One region of the Allobosea sp. GW823-FHT01F03 genome, then DNA from elsewhere that is predicted to be linked to it. Evidence: predicted binding sites of a transcription regulator. Region 1 holds the regulator's gene; each other region holds the start of a gene.

Evidence for each region. Region 1 encodes PhoB, which activates phosphate uptake and scavenging genes when phosphate is short. Its sites were predicted from a motif close to TGTCATNNANCTGTCAT; they were not measured.
Region 2: the regulator PhoB is predicted to act here: its motif matches at 1,783-1,799, upstream of AC3RCC_RS16980 (RNA degradosome polyphosphate kinase).
Region 3: the regulator PhoB is predicted to act here: its motif matches at 5,527-5,543, upstream of AC3RCC_RS10850 (BtaA family protein).

The regions. Positions count from the first base shown of each region.
Region 1 covers NZ_CM179505.1:278,559-285,497, forward strand. Annotated here, with positions in the region: gene AC3RCC_RS01310 (aspartate aminotransferase family protein) at 1-432, opposite strand, end outside; gene AC3RCC_RS01315 (GcrA family cell cycle regulator) at 973-1,527, shown strand; gene AC3RCC_RS01320 (NUDIX hydrolase) at 1,598-2,038, shown strand; gene AC3RCC_RS01325 (YnfA family protein) at 2,035-2,355, shown strand; gene phoB (phosphate regulon transcriptional regulator PhoB) at 2,430-3,128, opposite strand; gene phoU (phosphate signaling complex protein PhoU) at 3,158-3,880, opposite strand; gene pstB (phosphate ABC transporter ATP-binding protein PstB) at 3,919-4,725, opposite strand; gene pstA (phosphate ABC transporter permease PstA) at 4,750-5,640, opposite strand; gene pstC (phosphate ABC transporter permease subunit PstC) at 5,655-6,623, opposite strand; gene pstS (phosphate ABC transporter substrate-binding protein PstS) at 6,701-6,939, opposite strand, start outside.
Region 2 covers NZ_CM179505.1:3,532,448-3,539,386, reverse strand. Annotated here, with positions in the region: gene AC3RCC_RS16990 (P-loop NTPase family protein) at 1-338, shown strand, start outside; gene AC3RCC_RS16985 (acyl-CoA desaturase) at 342-1,586, opposite strand; gene AC3RCC_RS16980 (RNA degradosome polyphosphate kinase) at 1,857-4,127, shown strand; gene ppx (exopolyphosphatase) at 4,144-5,625, shown strand; gene AC3RCC_RS16970 (multicopper oxidase family protein) at 5,650-6,939, opposite strand, start outside.
Region 3 covers NZ_CM179505.1:2,291,345-2,298,283, forward strand. Annotated here, with positions in the region: gene AC3RCC_RS10830 (ATP-dependent helicase) at 1-1,991, opposite strand, end outside; gene AC3RCC_RS10835 (alpha/beta hydrolase) at 2,120-3,046, opposite strand; gene AC3RCC_RS10840 (acyl-CoA dehydrogenase family protein) at 3,200-4,843, shown strand; gene msrB (peptide-methionine (R)-S-oxide reductase MsrB) at 4,954-5,394, opposite strand; gene AC3RCC_RS10850 (BtaA family protein) at 5,593-6,846, shown strand; gene AC3RCC_RS10855 (class I SAM-dependent methyltransferase) at 6,891-6,939, shown strand, end outside.

The DNA of each region.
Region 1 (6,939 bases):
GGTCGCCAGCGTGCGGCCGTGGAAGGCGCCCTCGAAGGTGACGATGCGGTAGCGCTCGGGATGGCCCTGCGCCGCATGGTATTTGCGCGCCATCTTGATCGCGCATTCGTTCGCCTCGGCGCCCGAATTGGTGAAGAAGACGCGCTCGGCGAAGGTCGCCTCGCAGAGCCGGCGGGCGAGCTTCTCGCCGTCCGGCATCGCGTAGAGATTGGAGGTGTGCCAGATGCGCTGGGCCTGCTCGGTCAGCGCCTTGACCAGATGCGGATGGGCGTGGCCGAGCGCGTTGACGGCGATGCCGGCGCCGAAATCGAGATAGCGCTGGCCATCGGCGGTGATCGCCCAGGCACCTTCGCCGCGCTCGAAGGCGACGGGTGCGCGCGCATAGGTCGGCAGCAGAACGGAGGCATTGGCGGAAACGGAAGCGGAGCTCATGGAGCGAGGTCCTCGCGACGGAACGTAACGGAAAGCGCTGGGCGCCGGGGTGTGAAGCGGTGGTTCGGGGCGCGGCGGCGATCTGCCAGCACGATGCGACCCCGCGGCGACGTTATCGTCGCAGGCCTTTCCCGTTTTCTCGTCGCGCCGTCAGCCGCATCGCTCGAAAGTCCGGATCGCTCAAAACATAAGCGCCGCCCCAAGGGCGGCCGCATTGAGAAGACTATGCAAAAGCGGTCCGGCACTGTCAATTCCGGCCGGGCGCCGCAGCGTTGCCAAATAGACTCACCTGACTGCGGGATCGAAGCTTTGTCTGGGGAAAAGACGATTTCCGATTCGGCGACTCTTGTGGCCGAGTCAAGCCATCTTGTATGGTCGGCCTCGTCAGATACGACATCTCGTGCGGCGTCTCCAGTATCGTCAGTTCCGAGCGTAGCGGTTTCCGTTCTTCGACGGGCGCTGCCGATATCGGATTCCGCCATGATCTTTTCCTATGCGTCGCCGGGCTATGGCGAGGCATGACGAAGACAGGTGAAATCGATGAGCGAAGCTGGAGCCTGGACCGACGAACGCGTCGAACTGCTCAAGAAGCTCTGGAATGACGGACTGAGCGCCAGCCAGATCGCCGGCGAACTCGGCAGCGTCACCCGCAATGCTGTCATCGGCAAGGTCCACCGCCTCGGCCTTTCGGGCCGCGCCAAGAATCCCGGCTCGGCCGCGCCGCGCCCGCGCAAGCCGACGACGCGTCCGCCGGCCCATCCGATGGCGAGCCCTGCCGCCGCGAGCGGCGGCATGACCCGCGGCAACACGGCGCTCGCCCCGCAATTCGTCCCGGAGATCGAGGCGGAACCGGAAGCGGAGCACGTCCCGGCGGCCCCGGCCGAGGAGGTGGTGATCCCGTTCTCCGAGCGTGTCACCATCATGGACCTGCGCGAATATATGTGCCGCTGGCCGATGGGCGACCCGACCTCGCCGGAATTCCGCTTCTGCGGCGGCCGCTCGCTGACCGGCATGCCCTATTGCGGCTATCATGCCCGCATCGCCTACCAGCCGGCGGCCGACCGGCGCCGCGACCGCAGCAAGGTGCGCGCCTGACCCGGCACCCCTGTGTAGAAGAATTGAAGCCGGCCCTCGGGCCGGCTTTTCCATTGGTGGAGAGACGCCGATGCGCACCGCAGAACGTCCCGCGCCCGTCGAATATGCCTGCGCCCTGACGATCCGGGGCGGAGACATCCTGCTCGGACTGAGAGCCCCGCATCGCCGCAACAGACCGTCCTGCTGGGACACGATCGGCGGGCATGTCGAGCCCGACGAGACGATCGAGCAGGCACTGAGACGCGAATTGCAGGAGGAGATCGGTATCGAGCCGACCAGCTTCACGCGCTTGACCACCATCGAGACGACCGAGAGCGACGGCGTCACCCCGGCTCTGTGGCATCTGTTCGCGGTGACCGGCTGGGTGGGCGAAGCCCGGATCAGCAATGACGAGCACAGCGAGATCCGCTGGTTCGACCTCGCCGAGGCCCGCGAGCTGTCGCCGCTCGCCTCGGAAGCCTACCGTCCGGTCTTCGCCCGGCTCGCGGCCAGCTTCGCCGCAGCGCCATGACCAGTTTCGCGATCTATCTGGGGGCCGCGCTGGCCGAGATCGCCGGCTGCTTCTCGTTCTGGGCCTGGCTCAAGCTCGGCAAATCGGCCTGGTGGCTGCTGCCGGGGCTTCTGGCGCTGGCGCTCTTCGCCTGGCTCTTGACGCTGATCGACAGCGCCGCCGCCGGCCGGGCCTTCGCCGCCTATGGCGGGGTCTACATCGTCGCGTCGCTGGGCTGGATGTGGCTGGTCGAGAAGGTGCCGCCGGACCGTTTCGACCTCACGGGCGCAGTCCTTTGCCTCGCCGGCGCAGCGGTGATCGTCGCCGCGCCGCGCTGAGCGTCGAACCTCCAGCCCTCATCCTGAGGAGCGATCGCAGATTGCGCCTCGAAGGATGAGGGCAGACTTGGCGCTCAGCTTCGCGCGAACGTCTCGTCGAAGGCGTAGCCGGCGCCGCGCACGGTGCGCAGCGGGTCCTTGGCGTCGTCGGGGGTGATCGCCTTGCGCAGGCGCCCGACATGGACGTCGACGGTGCGCTCGTCGATATAGACGTCGCGGCCCCAGACGGCGTCGAGCAGTTGGGCCCGCGAATAGACCCGGCCCGGGGCCTGCATCAGGAATTCGAGCAGGCGGAACTCGGTCGGACCGAGATGCAATTCGGCGCCTGCCCGGCGCACCCGCCGCGTCGTCCGGTCGAGCTCGAGATCGCCGGCGGTCAGCATGCCGACGACATGGCCGGGCTTGACCCGGCGCAGCAGCGCCTGGATGCGGGCGATCAGCTCCGGCAGCGAGAACGGCTTGACGACATAATCGTCGGCGCCGGTGGCGAGGCCGCGCACCCGCTCGGTCTCCTCGCCGCGCGCCGTCAGCATGATGATCGGCACCCGCTCCGTGTCGCGCCGGGCGCGCAGGCGCCGGCAGAGCTCGATGCCGGAAAGGCCGGGCAGCATCCAGTCGAGCAGGACGAGGTCAGGGGTATGGTCGCGCAAATGCAGCTCGGCATCGTCGCCGCGCGCGACGGTGTCGACCTCGAAGCCCTCGGCCTCGAGATTATAGCGGAGCAGCAGGGTCAGCGGCTCCTCATCCTCGACGATCAGGATGCGTGCAGGCATGTCGAGCCTCCGCTCAGGCGCCCATCCGCTCAGCCATTGGCCGCGGGCAGGTCGACCAGGATGTTGGTGGTGTCGAGCTTGGGCCGGCTCTCCTCCACCGACTGGCCGGTGATCAGGTAATGGATCGTCTCGGCGATGTTGGTGGTGTGATCGCCGATGCGCTCGACGTTCTTGGCGCAGAACAGAAGATGCGTGCAGAAGGTGATGTTGCGCGGATCTTCCATCATATAGGTCAGGAGCTCGCGGAAGAGCGAGGTGTAGAGCGCGTCGATCTCGTCGTCGCGGCGCCAGACCTCCATCGCCTTCTGCTCGTTGCTGGCGGCATAGGCGTCGAGCACGTCCTTGAGCTGCGCCTGGACCAGACGGCTCATATGCTCGAGCCCGACCACGGCGCGGTGCGGCGGCGAGAACTGGCCGGAGATCGCGACCGCGCGCTTGGCGATGTTCTTGGCGAGGTCGCCGACGCGCTCGATGTCAGCGGCGATGCGGATCGCCGAGATCAGCTCGCGCAGGTCGTTGGCGAGCGGCTGGCGCCGGGCGATGGTCAGCACCGCCTTCTCCTCGACATCGCGCTGGAGATTGTCGAGCCGCTGGTCGGCGGTGATCACCTTCTGGGCCAGCGCCGTGTCGCGGCGCACCAGCGCCACGGTGGAGTCGCCGAGCATGCGCTCGGACATGCCGCCCATCTCGGCCAGGCTGCGGCGCAGCCCTTCGAGGTCGGCATCATAGGAGCGGACGATATGGTCGGACATCGGGGCGAATCCTTCGAGGGCGAGCGGAACGGCAGGGCTCAGCCGAAGCGGCCGGTGACGTAGTCCTGCGTCTGCTTCTTGTTGGGGTTCATGAAGATGGTGTTGGTCGCGTCGAACTCGACGACCTCGCCGAGATACATGAAGGCGGTGTACTGCGAGACGCGCGCCGCCTGCTGCATGTTGTGGGTGACGATGACGATGGTGAAGTCGCTCTTCAGCTGCTCCAGCAGGTCCTCGATCTTGCCGGTCGAGATCGGGTCGAGGGCCGAAGTCGGCTCGTCGAACAGGATCACCTCGGGCTTCTGGGCGATGGTGCGGGCGATGCACAGGCGCTGCTGCTGGCCGCCGGAGAGCCCCATGCCGGAGCTCTTCAGCTTGTCCTTGACCTCGTCCCACAGGGCGGAGCGGCGCAGCGCGCCCTCGACGCGGTCGTCGAGCTCCGATTTCGGCGGCTTCTCGTAGAGGCGGATGCCGAAGGCGACGTTGTCGTAGATCGACATCGGGAAGGGCGTCGGCTTCTGGAAGACCATGCCGATGCGCGAGCGCAGCTCGTTGACGTCGACATCGTTGGAGATGACGTTGCGGCCGTCGAGCAGGACCTCGCCGGTGGCGCGCTGCTCCGGATAGAGCGAGTAGATCCGGTTGAAGATGCGCAGCAGGGTCGACTTGCCGCAGCCGGAGGGGCCGATCAGCGCGGTGACGTGGCGGTCACGGAAGCTGAGATTGACGTTCTTCAGCGCCTTGTGCTCGCCATAGTAGAAATCGAGGTTCTTCACCGCGATCCGGATCGGCGCCTGGGCGTCGAGGACCTGCGGGCTGAGTTCCAGGGTCGAGAGCATCGACATGTTCCTTCCGATCGGACGTGGTGCTCACTTGCCGCCGCGCACGATGCGCCGGGCGATAAGCGAGAGCAAAAGGATCGAGACGGTGATGATCAGCGAACCGGCCCAGGCGAGCTGCTGCCAGTTCTCGTAAGGGGCCGAGGCGAACTGATAGATCGTCACCGGCAGGTTGGAGACGCCGCCGACCAGGGTCGGCGAGAACCAGAAATTATTGTTCAGCGCGGTGAAGAGCAGCGGCGCCGTCTCGCCGGCGATGCGCGCCAGCGCCAGCAGGATGCCGGTGACCATGCCGGACTTCGCGGCCCGCCAGGTGATCGCGGTGATGACCACCGAAGGCGGGGCGCCGAGGGCCGAGCCGGCCTCGCGCAGCGGCGCCGGCACGAGGCGCAGCATGTCCTCGGTGGTGCGCACGATGACCGGGATCGCGATGATGCCGAGCGCGACGCCGCCGGCCCAGCCGGAATAGCCGCGGAAGGGCTCGACCAGGATGACGTAGACGAACAGGCCGATCAGGATCGAGGGCGCCGAGAGCAGGATGTCGTTGATGAAGCGGATCAGGTTGGCGAGCTTCGAGCCCCGGCCGTACTCGGCGAGATAGGTCCCGGCGAGCACGCCGATCGGCGTCGCCAGCGCGATGCCGAGAAAGGTCAGCACGGCCGAGCCGACGATGGCGTTGGCAAGGCCGCCGCCCTCGGAACCGGGGCCGGGCGTCACCTGCGTGAAGGTGCCGGCCGAAAGCCCGCCGATGCCCTTCACCACCAGCATGCCGAGGATCCAGAACAGCACGGTGATGGCGACGAGGGTGAACGCCGTGGCGATGATCTTCATCAGCCGGTCGGCATTGCGGCGTGCCGGACGGACGCGGCCCCAGGGCACTTCCGGGGTCATCGCGGGGGCGGCAGGAGGCGTCTGGTTCATCGGTTGCGCTTCCCTCAGAAGGACTTGACGCGCGCGACGAGGATACGCGCGATGACCAGGACGACGAAGGTGACGAAGAACAGGATGCAGCCGAGCGCGATCAGCGCGTGCAGCTGCAGGCCGAGCGCCTCGTTGAACTCGTTGGCGATGCGCGAGGCGATGGTCGAGCCGGGGTCCATCACCGAGGCCGAGAGCCGGTTGGCGTTACCGACGACGAAGGTCACCGCCATGGTCTCGCCGAGGGCGCGGCCGAGGCCGAGCATGATCGCGCCGATGATCGAGACGCCGGCCTGCGGCACGAGCACGTGGCGCACGACCTCCCAGGTCGTCGCCCCGATGCCGTAGGCGCTTTCGCGCAGCACCGAGGGAATCTGCTCGAGCATGTCGCGGGTGATCGAGGCGATGAACGGGATGATCATGAACGCCAGGATGATGCCGGCGGTCAGGATGCCGAGGCCCGAGGGCGAGCGCGAGTACAGGATGGTGCCGACGATCGGCATGCCCTCGACGATGTTCGAGAGCGGGATCTGCACGTAGGCAGCAAAGAGCGGCACGAAGACGAAGAGCCCCCACATGCCGTAGATGATCGAGGGCACGGCGGCGAGCAGCTCGATCGCGGTCGAGACCGGCCGCTTGAACCAGGGCGGGGCGAGCTGGGTCAGGAAGACGGCGATGCCGAGCGAGAGCGGCACGCCGACGACGAGGGCGATCAGCGCGGTCGACAAGGTGCCGACGATCGCCGGAAAGGCGCCGTATTGCTCGTTCTGGGTGTCCCAGACGCTCGAGGTCAGGAAGCCGAACCCGAATTCGCGGAAGGCCGGCCAGCCGCCGGCGACCATTGCCGCGATGATGCCGGCAAGCAGCACCAGGACGAAGAGCGCCGCCAGGAAGCTGGCATTGCGGAAGACGAGGTCGAAGGTACCTTTCGGGGTCCGGCGAACGGCGGGCATTCCCGATGCCATCTGGTCAGTCACGGCGGCCATCCGAAGAACTCCGGTCGGTTTCAGGCGGGTCGAAGGGGCCGGAGCCGGCCCCTTCCTTTAGCGTGGTCGCAGGGCGATCAGAAGATCGGCTTGCCGGCCGGGTCGGTGACGCCCTTCCAGGCGTTGCGGACCTGGTCCTTGACGCCCGCCGGCAGCGGCACATAGTCGAGACCGAGCGCCAGCTGGTCGCCGTTCTTATAGGCCCAGTCGACGAATTTCAGCGCGGCCTGGGTCTCTTCCGGCTTCTCCGGCTTGGCATGGACCAGCAGGAAGGTGGCGGAGGTGATCGGCCAGGCCTGGGCGCCCTTCTGGTTGT
Region 2 (6,939 bases), 2.4 Mb from region 1:
CGCGCGGCGGCTTCGCCTTGCTGACGGCGCGAACGGCCCCGGATCAATGGGGGCTGAGCGTGCCGGACCTGCTCTCGCGCCTGCGGCTCGCGCCGGCAGCCGAGATCGCGGCGCCTGACGACGCTTTGCTGCGGGCGCTGCTGGTCAAGCTCTTCGTCGACCGGCAGCTGATCGTCGACACCGGCACGATCGAGGCGCTGGCGCTGCGCATGGAGCGCTCTTTCGCCGCGGCGCGGGACCTGGTCGACGCCATCGACCGGCTCTCGCTGGAGCGCGGCCGCCGCGTCACCCGCGCCATGGCGAGCGAGGTCGCGGCCAGCCTGTTCGACGCCGAATAGGCCTCAGGCCTTGGCGGCAGCCGGGGGCGCCACCAGCCGGGCATGGATCGCCTCGACCAGCATGTCGTGCGCACGCGCCGCGATGGCGTCGAGCGACGGCGTCTTGACGAACATCGCCGCCGCCTTCTCCGTCAGCTCCTCGCGGCTCGGCAGCGCCGGCACATGCCAGTGCGCCATCGCCTCATGGGCCTGGGCCTGGATCGCGGAGAGCCGCTCGCCGGCACGGGCCTGCATGGTCGCGAGCGCCTCGCGCAGCTCCGGCAGGGTCAGCGTCGGCAGATGCAATTCCGGCAAATGCAGTCCGGGTAGTGCCGGCGTGCCGGCATAGGCCTCGCGCAGGCCCTGCACGATGCGGTCGACCGGCACGGAGGCTGCAAGGCGCTCGGCCGAACGCTCGATCACGCGCGGTGGCAGGGCCTGCGAGCGGTCGACCACGGCCTGCGGCGGCGCCTTCAGATCCCAGACCAGGCGCAGCTTCGACAGGCCGAGGATCAGGTAATAGGTCGGGTCCCACTGCCACCAGCGAAAGCCCTGGCGCACGCTGTACTGATAGGCATGGTGGTTGTTGTGCCAGCCTTCGCCCATGGTGATGATCGCCAGCCACCAATTGTTCCGGCTCTCGTCTCCGGTGACATAGTGCTTGTCGCCATGCACATGCGCCAGCGAGTTGATGCAGAAGGTGCCGTGATAGACCAGCACGGTCGAGATGAAGAAGCCGACGAACAGGCCGGACCAGCCATCGATGGCGAAGCAGGCGAGGGCGAGCAGGATCGCCGGCGCGAGCTCGAAACGGTGCAGCAGCCGAAGCTCGGGAAACCGGGTCAGGTCGGTGACGGTGGAAGCGTCGAACTCGTGATGCTGGCGGCTGAAGATCCAGCCGACATGCGAATAGAAGAAGGATCTCTGGACCGGCGAGTGCACGTCGTGCTCGGTGTCGGCGAAGCGGTGATGGTGCCGGTGCTTCGAGGCCCACCAGATCACGCTCTTCTGCGCCGTCGACTGCGCGAGGAAGGCGAGGACGAACTGGCCGATGCGGCTGGTCTTGTAGGAGCGATGCGAGAAGTAGCGGTGATAGCCTGCCGTGACCGCGAACATGCGCAGCCAGTAGAGTCCGAAGCAGAGCCAGAGCGAGGTCGCGGTCACGCCGCTCCAGAACGCGCCGAGGCCGGCCAGGTGCGCCAGGGCAAAGGGTATGGCCGAGGGGTAGACGATGTCGTCATGGTCGGCGGCGGCGGAGGGTTCTGACAAGATCGTTCTCTGGAAATATCTGGCGCGGCATGCGGGATTCGCATGCGACCAAAACAGGAGAGCGGGGGTGAGCGCAAGGTTCCCGAGCCGTTCGCGCGGCAATTGCGGCAGCGGGCCGCACGGCATGCGCAACCGTCATGAGATGGCGTTGCGAGCGGGGTCGTCGCGAGCCCTGCTCATGGCGCTGGGCCTCGAATGTCATCGAAGCGTTACGCTAGGATGCCTTGAGGATGGGTGGGCCGATGGTCGGCCGACGGCAAACCGACACAGATGACAGCTACAGGATCGGCAGTGACACGAGCGGCAGCGGCGAAGGCGAGGCGAATGAACCAGGATCTGGCCGAGGCGGCGGCTTCGCGGGCAGCGACACCGGTACCGGAGATTACGGCACTTACCGTCGATCATGAGCTGCGCCGGTCGCCGCAGCGCTTCATGAATCGCGAATTGTCCTGGCTGCAGTTCAACCGCCGCGTGATGGAGGAGGCCTCCAATCGCAATCATCCCCTGCTCGAACAGCTGCGCTTCCTCTCGATCTCGGCGAACAATCTCGACGAGTTCTTCATGGTCCGGGTCTCCGGCCTGCGTGAGCAGCTCAAGGCCGGCGTGGTCACGCCGAGCCAGGACGGCTTGAGCCCGGCCGAGCAGCTCGTCGCGCTGGGCGCGGCGGTCTCCGACCTGACGCGCGACCAGCAGACCCGTTGGGTCGAGCTCAGGCAGGACCTGCAGGACAACCGTATCCTGTTGCTGAAGGCGGCCGATATCGGCCCGCAGGAGCGAGTCTGGCTCGAGGACCGCTTCCTCCACTATGTCTTTCCCGTGCTGACGCCGCTGGCGATCGACCCGGCCCATCCCTTCCCGTTCATCCCCAATCTCGGCTTCAGCCTGGCGCTCGCGCTCGAGCGCATCAGCGACGGGCGCGCGCTCGACGCGTTGATCCGCGTCCCCGGCAAGATCGACCGCTTCATCGAGGTGCCCGATCTGGCGCGCGAGGGCGTGCAGCGCTTCATCATGCTCGAGGACCTCGTCGCGCTGTTCATCGGCAAGCTCTTCCCCGGCTACGAGGTCAAGGGAACCGGCTCCTTCCGCATCATCCGCGACTCCGATCTCGACATCGAGGAGGAGGCGGAGGACCTGGTCCGCGTCTTCGAGAGCATGCTCAAGCAGCGCCGACGCGGCGTCGTGATCCGCCTCGAACTGCACGCCGACACGCCGGACCATCTGCGCCAGCTGATCGTGCGCGAGCTGCGGGTCGATCCTGACGAGATCGTGATCGTCGACGGCATGATCGGCCTCAACGAGCTTTCGCAGCTCGTCGGCGTCGACCGGCCGGACCTGAAGTTCAAGCCCTATAATGCTCGCTTCCCCGAGCGGATCCGCGAGCATGGCGGCGACTGCTTCGCGGCCATCCGTCAGAAGGACCTAATCGTCCATCACCCCTATGAGAGCTTCGACGTCGTCGTCCAGTTCCTGCAGCAGGCGGCGCGCGATCCCAATGTCGTGGCGATCAAGCAGACGCTCTACCGAACGTCCTCGAACTCGCCGATCGTCCAGGCCCTGGCCGAAGCCGCCGAGGCCGGCAAGTCGGTCACTGCATTGGTCGAGCTCAAGGCCCGCTTCGACGAGGAGGCCAATATCCGCTGGGCGCGCGATCTCGAGCGCGCCGGCGTGCAGGTGGTCTACGGCTTCATCGAGCTCAAGACCCACGCCAAGCTCTCGATGGTGGTGCGCCGTGAGGCCGGGCAGCTCACGACCTACTGCCATATCGCGACCGGCAACTATCACCCGATCACGGCGCGCATCTACACCGACGTCTCCTTCTTCACCGCCGATCCGGTGATGGCGCAGGACGTGGCACGGATTTTCAATTTCATCACCGGCTATGCCGAGCCGGCCGAGCTCGAGCGCATGGCGGTCTCGCCGGTGAACCTGAAGAAAAGGCTGCTCGACGACATCGCCGAGGAGGTCGCGCATGTGAAGGCCGGCCGGAAGGGCGCGATCTGGGGCAAGTGCAATTCGCTGGTCGATCCCGAGATCATCGACGCGCTCTACGATGCCAGCCAGGCCGGCGTGCAGATCGATTTCGTCGTGCGCGGCATCTGTTGCCTGCGTCCCGGCGTGCCCGGACTTTCCGAGAACATCCGGGTTAAGTCGATCGTCGGGCGCTTCCTCGAGCATACCCGCGTCTACGCCTTCGGTGCCGGGCACGGCATGCCTTCGCCGCGCGCCAAGCTCTATATCTCCTCGGCCGATCTGATGCCGCGCAACCTCGACCGCCGGGTGGAGGCGCTGACGCCGATCCTCAACCCCACCGTGCACCAGCAGCTGCTCGAGCAGATCATGCTGGCGAATTTTCTCGACAACGAACAGAGCTGGACCATCTTGCCCGATGGCGGCTCGCGACGCATTGTCCCGCCATCGGCCGAAGAGTCGTTCAACGCCCACAAGTATTTCATGACGAATCCGAGCCTGTCCGGTCGTGGAAAATCACTCTCCAGTTCAAGTCCTCGCAGCCTTTCCCGCCGTTCCGGCAAGAAGGCCTGAGCAGGCACAAGGTCGCTTGAGTCTGGGTGACACCGTCGCGATCATCGATATCGGTTCGAATTCGGTCCGCCTCGTCGTCTATGAGAACCTGTCCCGGGCACCGGGGCAGGTTTTCAACGAGAAGGAGATGGCGGGGCTCGGTCGTCAGGTCGCGACGACCGGCATGCTCGCCGCCGCCGCCGTCGAGAAGGCCCTGGCGGCGCTGGTCCGCTTCCGCATCCTCTGCGAGGCGATGCATGTCGCGCAATTGCGCGTCATCGCCACGGCCGCGGCGCGCTATGCTTCGAACGGCCCGGATTTCATCGCCCGGGCCGAGGCGGCGGTCGGCCAGCCGATCGAGCTGATCTCGGGCGATCGCGAGGCCTATCTCTCGGCGCTCGGCGTCATCTCGGGCTTCGACCGGCCGAACGGCGTGGTCGGCGATCTCGGGGGCGGTTCGCTCGAGCTCGTGGCCGTCGACGGCAGCAGGGTCGGGGAGGGCGTCAGCCTTGCGCTCGGCGGCCTTGCGCTGATGGACCGCTCGCAGAACTCGATCAAGGCGGCCGAGAAGATCGTGCGCGAGGATCTCGACGGCCATCCCCAGCTCGCCGCGATGCGCGGCCGCGATTTCTTCGCGGTCGGCGGCACCTGGCGCGCGCTGGCGACGCTGCACCAGCGCCAGTCGGGCTATCCGCTCAATGTCATGCATGGCTATACCGTGCCGGCGCGCGAGGCGAGCGAGTTCGTGCGGCTGGTCGAGCGCGCCGATGCCACCATGCTGGAATCGATCGAGGCGATCTCTTCCGCCCGGCGGCCACTGCTCGCCTATGGTGCGCTCGTCCTTGATCAGCTGATCAAGCGCGGTCGCCCGCGCCAGGTCGTGATCTCGGCTCATGGCGTTCGCGAGGGGCTGATGCATGAGCAGCTCGCGCCCAAGGAGCAGGACATCGATGCCTTGCTGCGTGGCGCCCAGGACTACAACCAGCTGCGCGCCCGCGATCCGCGCCATGCCGCCGATCTGATCCCCTGGGTCGAGGGCCTGCTCGACAGCGCCTTTCCGAACGACGAGCCCGCTCTGAAACGGCTCCAGACCGCCGCCTGCCTGCTCTCCGATATCGGCTGGCGCGCCCATCCCGATTATCGCGGCGAGCAGACCCTCAACGTCATCGCCCATGCGCCGTTCAGCGGCGTCGACCATGCCGGACGTGCCTTCCTCTCGCTGACGGCGTTTTATCGTTATGCTGGGCTGAAGGGCTCCGCGCCTGCGGCGGAGGGCCTTCGCCGCCTGCTCAGCCCGCGCTTTCTCGAGCGCGCGCATATCGTCGCGGCGATCCTGCGCGTCGCCTATCTGATGTCGGCCGGCATGCCCGGCATCCTCTCGCAAACCAGGCTCGTCTGTGACGACCGGCGCCTGATCCTGAGCCTGCCGCCGGAATTCCGCGCGCTCGCCAGCCAGCGCGTCACCGGGCGTCTGAAGCAGCTTGCGCGGCTCCTCGGCCGCGAGGTCGAGGTGCGCTGAACGCGGACTGGGCCGAATTCCGGCTCAGATGACCTCGAACCAGGTCCAGAGGCCGAGGTCGAAACGCTCCAGCACCGTCGAGGAGATCAGCCAGCGCCCCGGATTGTCGGCGATGAAGGCGATGTGCAGGCGCTTGCCCTCCGGGATCTGCACCGTGTCGAGGAAATAGGGCTCCCAGCCATCGTCGAGCGGGTGCAGCAGCCGGAAGCTGTGGCCGTGGACATGGAAGGGCTGCAGGAAATCGGTCTTGTTGGTGATGCCGATCACCACCGGCGTGCCGCGCCGGACGCTGAGCAGCGGCTTGCCCTGCGGATCCCCGGTCGTGCCATTGAGGCGCCATGGCCGGGCCTGATCGACGCCGGAGAGGTTGAGCTTGTTGTCGGCGTCGATCTTGGCGCCGCCCTCGACGATGATCTCGGCGCGGCTGGCGTTCTGCAGCCGGACCGCAGCCGGCAGCGCCGGATTGGGCGCGAGCGCCGCTATCGGGCCGGATGCCTTGCGCTGCACGGCGCTCTTGCCGGCCTCGCTGACGAAGCGCACCAGCGGCATGCCCGGACCGATCAGCGCGGTGACGCTGGCGCTGGCGCCGTTCTCCTCGAGCATGTCGAAGATCACGTCGTAGCGCGTGCCGGGCGCGAAGGGCAGTTGCGCCCGCACCGGTTCGAAGGTCTCGGTCGGTTGCCCGTCGACGGCGACGACGAAGGCCTTCAGCCCGTCGAAGCGCAGGCGCATGATCCGCGCATTGCAGGCATTGGCGAGGCGCAGCCTTACGCGCGCGCCCGGCGCCAGCCCGATCCGCTCCGGCGGCGGCTTGCCGTTGACGGTGAGCCAGCTGCCGAGCCGGCCGGCGGCGGCGCCTTCCTGCGCCGTGGCGGGGAAGGGCAGCAGCTTGTGGTCGTCGCCGAGCAGCCAGTCGCCGACCAGCACGGGCAGGTCGAGATCAACGGCCGGCGGCTCCTTCTCCTCGACGACGAGCAGTCCGGAGAGGCCGCGGCCTGCAGGCTCCGACGATCCCCCGAGCAGCAGCGGGCGATAGAGATAGCTGCCGGGATCGCGCGGGGTCAGCCGGTATTCGAAGCTGTCGCCCGGTGCGACGGGCTCCTGGCTGAAGCCGCCGACGCCGTCCATGGTCTGGTCGTGGCGCAGCCCGTGCCAGTGCAGGGAGAGCGGCTTGTCGGTCCGGTTCAGCAACCGGATGCGCAGGGGCTCGCCGAGCTTGACGCGCAGGGTCGGCCCAGGCGCATTGCCGTCGAAGCTCCAGATCTCGCTTTCGGTCGCCGGTGATGGTCGCAGCCGGGTCTTGCCCGGGGCGGC
Region 3 (6,939 bases), 2.0 Mb from region 1:
GGCGCCTGGACGACCTCGACATGGTCCTCCGGCAATTCGTCGATGAAACGCGACGGCAGGCTCGACTGCCAGAGACCGTGGATGCGCCGGTTCGAGGCGAAATAGAGTTTCAGCCGCTTGCGGGCGCGGGTCAGCCCGACATGGGCGAGGCGGCGTTCCTCCTCCAGACCGGCGCGGCCGCTCTCGTCGAGGGCGCGCTGGTTGGGGAACAGTCCTTCCTCCCAGCCGGGCAGGAAGACGGTGTCGAACTCCAGGCCCTTGGCGGCGTGCAACGTCATGATCGAGACGCGGGCGCCGGATTCGCCACCATCGGCGTCCATGACCAGCGAGACGTGCTCGAGGAAGGCCGGTAGGTCGGGGAACTCGTCGAGCGAGCGGACGAGTTCCTTCAGGTTCTCGAGCCGCCCGGCGGCGTCGGCCGAACGGTCCTTCTGCCACATCTCGGTGTAGCCGCTCTCCTCCAGCACCAGCTCCGCGAGTTCGCCCTGCCGCATGCTCTCGGTCCGCGCCGACCAGCGGGCGAAGGCCTCGACCAGTTCGCGCAGCGCGGTTCGGGCCTTGGGCTTCAGCTCCTCGGTCTCGACCACGGCCCGCGCCGACTGCATCAGCGAGAAGCCGGTGGCCCTCGCATGGTTGTGCAGGAGCTGGATGGTCGCGTCGCCGAGGCCGCGCTTCGGGACATTGACGATGCGCTCGAAGGCGAGGTCGTCGGTGGCTGAGACGACGCAGCGCAGATAGGCCATGGCGTCGCGGATCTCGGCGCGCTCGTAGAAGCGCGGGCCGCCGATGACGCGATAGGGCACGCCGACATGGATCAGCCGCTCCTCGATCTCGCGCATCTGCGCGGAGATGCGCACCAGGATCGCGACCTCGCCGAGATTTTCGCCCTTGGACTGCATCGCCTCGATCTCGTCCGAGATCAGGCGCGCCTCCTCCTGGCTGTCCCAGGCGCCGGTGATGGTGACCTTCTCGCCGGCCTCGTCCTCGGTGCGCAGCGTCTTGCCGAGCCGGCCCTCATTGCGGGCGATCAGCTTGGCGGCGGTGGCGAGGATATGGCCGGTCGAGCGGTAATTGCGTTCGAGGCGCACCACGACCGCGCCCGGAAAATCGTTCTCGAAACGCAGGATGTTGTCGACCTCGGCGCCGCGCCAGCCATAGATCGACTGGTCGTCGTCGCCGACGCAGGCGATGTTGCGCCGGCCCTGCGCCAGCAGGCGCAGCCAGAGATACTGGGCGACGTTGGTGTCCTGGTACTCGTCGACGAGGATATAGCGGAAGCGCTCATGATAGCTCGCGAGCACGTCGGGGTTTTCGCGGAACAGTGTCAGGCAGTGCAGCAGGAGATCGCCGAAATCGACGGCGTTCAGCGTCTTCAGCCGGTCCTGATAGGCAGCATAGAGCTTGCCGCCCTTGCCGTTGGCGAAGACGCCGGCCTCGCCGGGCGGCACGTCCTTGGGGCTGAGGCCGCGGTTCTTCCAGCTGTCGATGAAGCCCGCCAGCATGCGGCCCGGCCAGCGCTTCTCGTCGATCCCCTCTGCCTGGATCACCTGCTTCATCAGCCGGATCTGGTCGTCGGTGTCGAGGATGGTGAAGTTCGAGCGCAGGTCGAGTAGCTCGGCATGGCGACGTAAAAGCTTGGCCGAGATCGAGTGAAAGGTGCCGAGCCAGGGCATGCCCTCGGCGACCGGGCCGACGAGGTTCGCGACACGCTCCTTCATCTCGCGCGCCGCCTTGTTGGTGAAGGTCACCGACAGGATCTGCGAGGGAAAGGCGCGGCCGGTCGCGATCAGATGGGCGATGCGGGTGGTCAGAACACGGGTCTTGCCGGTGCCGGCGCCGGCCAGCACCAGCACGGGCCCGTCGGTCGCCTCGACCGCCTGGCGCTGCTCCGGGTTGAGGCCTTGCAGATAGCCGGCCGCAGGCTGCGCGGCGGCGCGCGCGGCGAGGCCGCCGGGGCGGGGCAGGGGGGCGGAGGTGAACTGGTCTGACAAGGGGCTGGCTTGGGTTTTCTGCGTGATCGTGATTCGTTCACGGTCAATATAGGGGCAGGCGGCCTGGATTGCTCGCCGCCGCGGAGGGTTTTCCGCGACGGCGTCTGGGGCACCCTAAACCCACCCGCTCACCGCGCTGGCAGCAGGTATCTCAGTCCTTGCGTGAAGCCGCGCGGCGCGACTGTGAGATGATCCTCGTCGTCGAGGACCACCGATTTCAGGCTCAGATTGGGGTACTTGCGGCCGCGCAGCGCCGTCTCCAGGGTCCGGTTGTCGGCGACCATGTCGACGTTCTGGCTGTAGCGCCGGTCGCCTTTGCGCAGCGCCTCGTACTCGCCGACATAGAGATAGACCTTGGCCGGCAGATCGCGGTTCTGGGCGGCATAGCTCGCTTCAAGGCCCAGAGCGTGACGCTTGTCGTACCAGAGCGACGGGCTGCCGAGGATGTAGCCGCTGAACAGGCCGGGCTCGGTGAAGAGAATCTGCGTTCCCAGCAATGACCCGTAGGAATGGCCGAGGAAAACCGCCCGGGCCGGATCGACGCGATAACGGGCGGCGATGAAGGGCTTCACCTGATCGCGCAGATAGATCTGGTAGGCCCGTCCCTGGCCATGAACTGTGCCGGCAGGCGCACCGCTCGGCCCGTTCGGCGTCGGGGTGTAGTCGCGCCGGCGGCTGGCCGCGCCATCCTCGCCCTTGGCATAGGACAGGCCGACCAGGATGAACTCCTCGACTCTCGGCCCCTCGATGTTCAGGCGGCGACCGATCTGGCGGATGATCGGGAAGGCGTAGTCGGCATCGGTGACGTAGAGCACCGGATATTTCCGCTGCGGCTCCCTGGCATAGGAAGGCGGCAGGGCGACGAAGACCTGATAGCCACGGCCGGAGACCGGATCGGGCACGTCCCAGACCTCGCTGTCGGCGACCTCGTAGGGTCGGCCTTCGCCCGGCTGAACCTTCGCGGCCGATTGGGGCTGGGCCTTTGCCGGAATGGTGACGAGCGCGAAGCCGGCGGCAAGGGGGATCAGCAGGGTACTCAGGACGCGTCGCAGCACGTGAAGGCTCTCTCATAGGCCCGCGCCGGTCATGGCGCGCGCGGCGAGGTGCCGGGCAAACTCGGGCGGCAATCGGGCAGGTTCGCAATTCCGGGGCGCCGGCATAATCTGGTGGTTAATCGTGGTGCGGTTTGCGGATCGGAAGGGAAGCCCATGGCCCAGGCGTCGCACGCCCACCAGGTCACCAATCAGGTGCCGCCGCTGGCCGATTACGATGCCTACGCCGCCGATCCCGTGCTGAAGGCAGCCGTCAGGGTCTTCGACGCCGGCTGGGCCGATGAGCGGCTGCACGAGGCCGGGCGGACGGTCGGCGCGGCCGAGACGATCGAGATGGCGCGGCTCGCCAACCGGTACGGGCCGGAATTGCGCAGCCATGACCGTTTCGGCAACCGCATCGACGAGATCGCGTTCCATCCGGCCTGGCATGCGCTGATGGCCCGCGCCATCGGCCAGGAGACGCATGCGCTGGCCTGGAACAAGCCCGGCCCGGGGGCACAGGTGGCGCGGGCCGGTCTGCAATATCTCTGGTATGGCTGCGAGAGCGGCATCTGCTGCCCGATCTCGATGACCTATTCCGCCATTCCCGTGCTCAGGCAGGACTGGGCGCGCTGGGCGGAATGGGGCGGGCTGATCTCCTCGAAAAGCTATGATGGCAGGCAAGGGCCGGCGGCGGGCAAGACGGGCGCCACTGTCGGCATGGCGATGACCGAGACGCAGGGGGGCTCGGATCTGCGCCAGACCCAGACCATCGCCTATGACAATCGCGACGGAACCTATTCGCTGCATGGCAGCAAATGGTTCTTCTCGGTGCCGCATTCCGACGTCTTCCTGACGCTGGCGAAGACGGAGGAGGGGATTTCCTGCTTCGTGGTGCCGGGCTGGCTGCCCGATGGCGTGCGCAACGGCATCGCGATCCAGCGCCTGAAGGATAAATGCGGCAACCGCTCGAATGCCTCCTCCGAGGTCGAGTTCCGCGGCGCCATCGGCCATATGCTCGGCGATCCCGGCCGGGGCCTGCGGACCGGGCTGTCGATGAACCACAATACAAGGCTCGACATCGCCGCCGCCTCCGCCGGGTTGATGCGGCAGGCGGTTGCGCTCGCCGCGCATCACGCCCGGCACCGCAGCGCCTTCCAGCGCCTCCTGATCGACCAGCCGATCATGCAGAACGTCATCGCCGACCTCGCGATCGAGACGGAAGCCGCCGCCTGGCTCGCCTTCCGGCTGTTCGCCGCGGTCGACCGGCAGGAGCACTCGGAGAGCGAGAAGCTGCTGGCGCGGATCGGCGCGCCCCTGGCCAAATACTGGGTGGCGAAGCGCACGCCCGCCGTGGTGGTCGAGGCGCTGGAATGCCATGGCGGCAACGGCTTCATCGAGGAGAACCCGATGGCACGGCATTATCGCGAGGCACCGCTCAACTCGGTCTGGGAAGGCTCGGGCAATGTCATCTGCCTCGACGTGCTGCGCTCGCTCGAACGCGAGCCCGGCTCATTGCAGGCACTGCTCAAGGAGCTGCATGCGGCCTCGGGGCAGGACAGGCGCTATGATGCGGCGCTGCAGGCGCTGGAGGGCGACCTGCCCGAGCTCATCCGCCACGAGGGCCAGGCAAGGCGGCTGACCGAGCGGCTGGCGCTGATGCTGCAGGGCGCGCTGCTGATCCGCCACGCGCCGCATGCGGTGGCGGACGCCTTCGTCACGACGCGGCTCGCCGGGCGCTGGTCGGGCCATTTCGGCGATCTGCCGCATGGCGTCGACGCGGCGGCGCTGGCGCGACGGGCGGTGCCGGAACTGGCCTAGTCTCATCCGTCATGCTCGCCCTTGTGGCGAGCATCCACGTCTTGAACACCGCATTGCAGGAGGGAAGACGTGGATGGTCGGGACAAGCCCGACCATGACGGCGAGCGTGCTCACCCCACTTCAGGGGCGAAATCCATCGCGACGCCGTTGATGCAGTAGCGCAGGCCGGTCGGGGGCGGGCCGTCGGGGAAGACATGGCCGAGATGGCCGCCGCAATTGGCGCAGTGGACCTCGATCCGATGCATGCCGAAGCTGTAATCCTCGCTGGTCTCGACGGCGCCTTCCAGCGGCTGGTCGAAGCTCGGCCAGCCGGTGCCGCTCTCGAACTTCTTGTGCGAGCGGAACAGGGGTTGGTCGCAGCCGACGCAGGAGAAGGTTCCGGCGCGTTTCTCGAAATTCAGGGCGCAGGATCCGGCGCGCTCGGTGCCGTGGTTGCGCAGCACGTGATACTGCTCCGGCGTCAGTTTCGCCCGCCATTCGGCGTCGGAGAGCTGGAACGGGAAGTCGTGATCCTGCTTCTTCTGCTTGGCGAACATGCTCGTCAGGCCCATGGCGATGCTCCTTTCTGCGCGGCTTGCTCCGGTCCGCCGGTATATGGCGATCGGCGAGGGCGATTGCAGCCTGCGGCAAGCCTACTCCCGATCACAAAGGCGTCGAGAGGCGGCGGCGCCGCAGCCTTACCGCGTCACCCAACCGTCACGCGACTCCTCTAGTCGGCTCGCCATCGCAATCATGACATCGAGGCAGGCGTGACGCAGACGGTCAGGGCGGTCAAGCGCAACACCAGCCTCGGGCTCAACAGCGCGGTCCATCGCAGCAAGGCGCTGTCGCGCGCCGGTCTGCTGGAGCGGATGTTCACGCTCGCCTTCTCCGGCCTGGTCTATCCGCAGATCTGGGAGGACCCGGTCGTCGACATGGAGGCGCTGGCGCTGCAGCCGGGCGACCATCTGGTCGCGATCGCCTCGGGCTCCTGCAACATCCTGTCCTATCTCACCGCCGACCCGGCGAGGATCAGCGCCGTCGATCTCAACGGTGCCCATATCGCGCTCGGTCATCTCAAGCTCGCGGCACTGGCCGAGATCGACGATCAGCCGACCTTCCGGCGCTTCTTCGGCGAGGCGCAATCGCGGGCGAATGTCGAGACCTATGACCGGCTGATCGCGCCCCGGCTCGACGCGGTCAGTCGCGCCTATTGGGAAGGGCGGAGCCTGATCGGGCGGCGGCGGATCGAGGCCTTCGCCCGCAATTTCTACCGCCACGGCCTGCTCGGCCGCTTCATCGGTGCCGGGCATTTCCTCGGGCGCCGGTTCGGTTGCGATCCGCGCATCATGCTGCAGGCGAAGACGATGGAGGAGCAGCGGGCATTGTTCGATGCTCATCTCGCGCCGGTCTTCGAGAAGAAGCTGGTGCGCTGGCTGGTGCGCCAGCCGGCCTCGCTCTACGGGCTCGGCATCCCGCCGGCGCAATACGAGGCTCTGGCGGCCGATGGCGATGCCGGAATTCTCGGCGTGCTGCGCCACCGGCTGGAACGGCTGGCCTGCGGCTTCGACCTGCAATCCAATTATTTCGCCTGGCAGGCCTTCGGCCGCGGCTATGGCCCCGGTCCCGAGGCTTCCGTGCCGCCCTATCTCGAGCCGCGCCATTTCGAGACGGTGCGGGCACGTGCCGGCCGGGTCGGCTACCATCAGGGCTCGGTCACGGCCTATCTCGCGCAGCAGCCCGCGGCGAGCTGCCATGGCTATGTCCTGCTCGATGCGCAGGACTGGATGAACGATGCCGAGTTGACGGCGCTGTGGACGCAGATCACCCGGACGGCAGCGCCCGGCGCGCGGGTGATCTTCCGCACCGCCGCCGATGAGCGCCTGCTGCCGGGGCGGGTGCCGGAGGCGATCCTGGCGCAATGGCAGTACCATGAAGCCCGCAGCCGCGAACTCGGCGCGCGCGACCGCTCCTCGATCTACGGCGCCTTCCACCTCTACACGCAGGGCGGGGTGAAGGCGTGAGCGAGGTCCGGCAGAGCGATGATGCCGCCGGGCTGATGGACCGGATGTACCGCTTCCAGCGGCACATCTACGACGCCACCCGGAAATTCTACC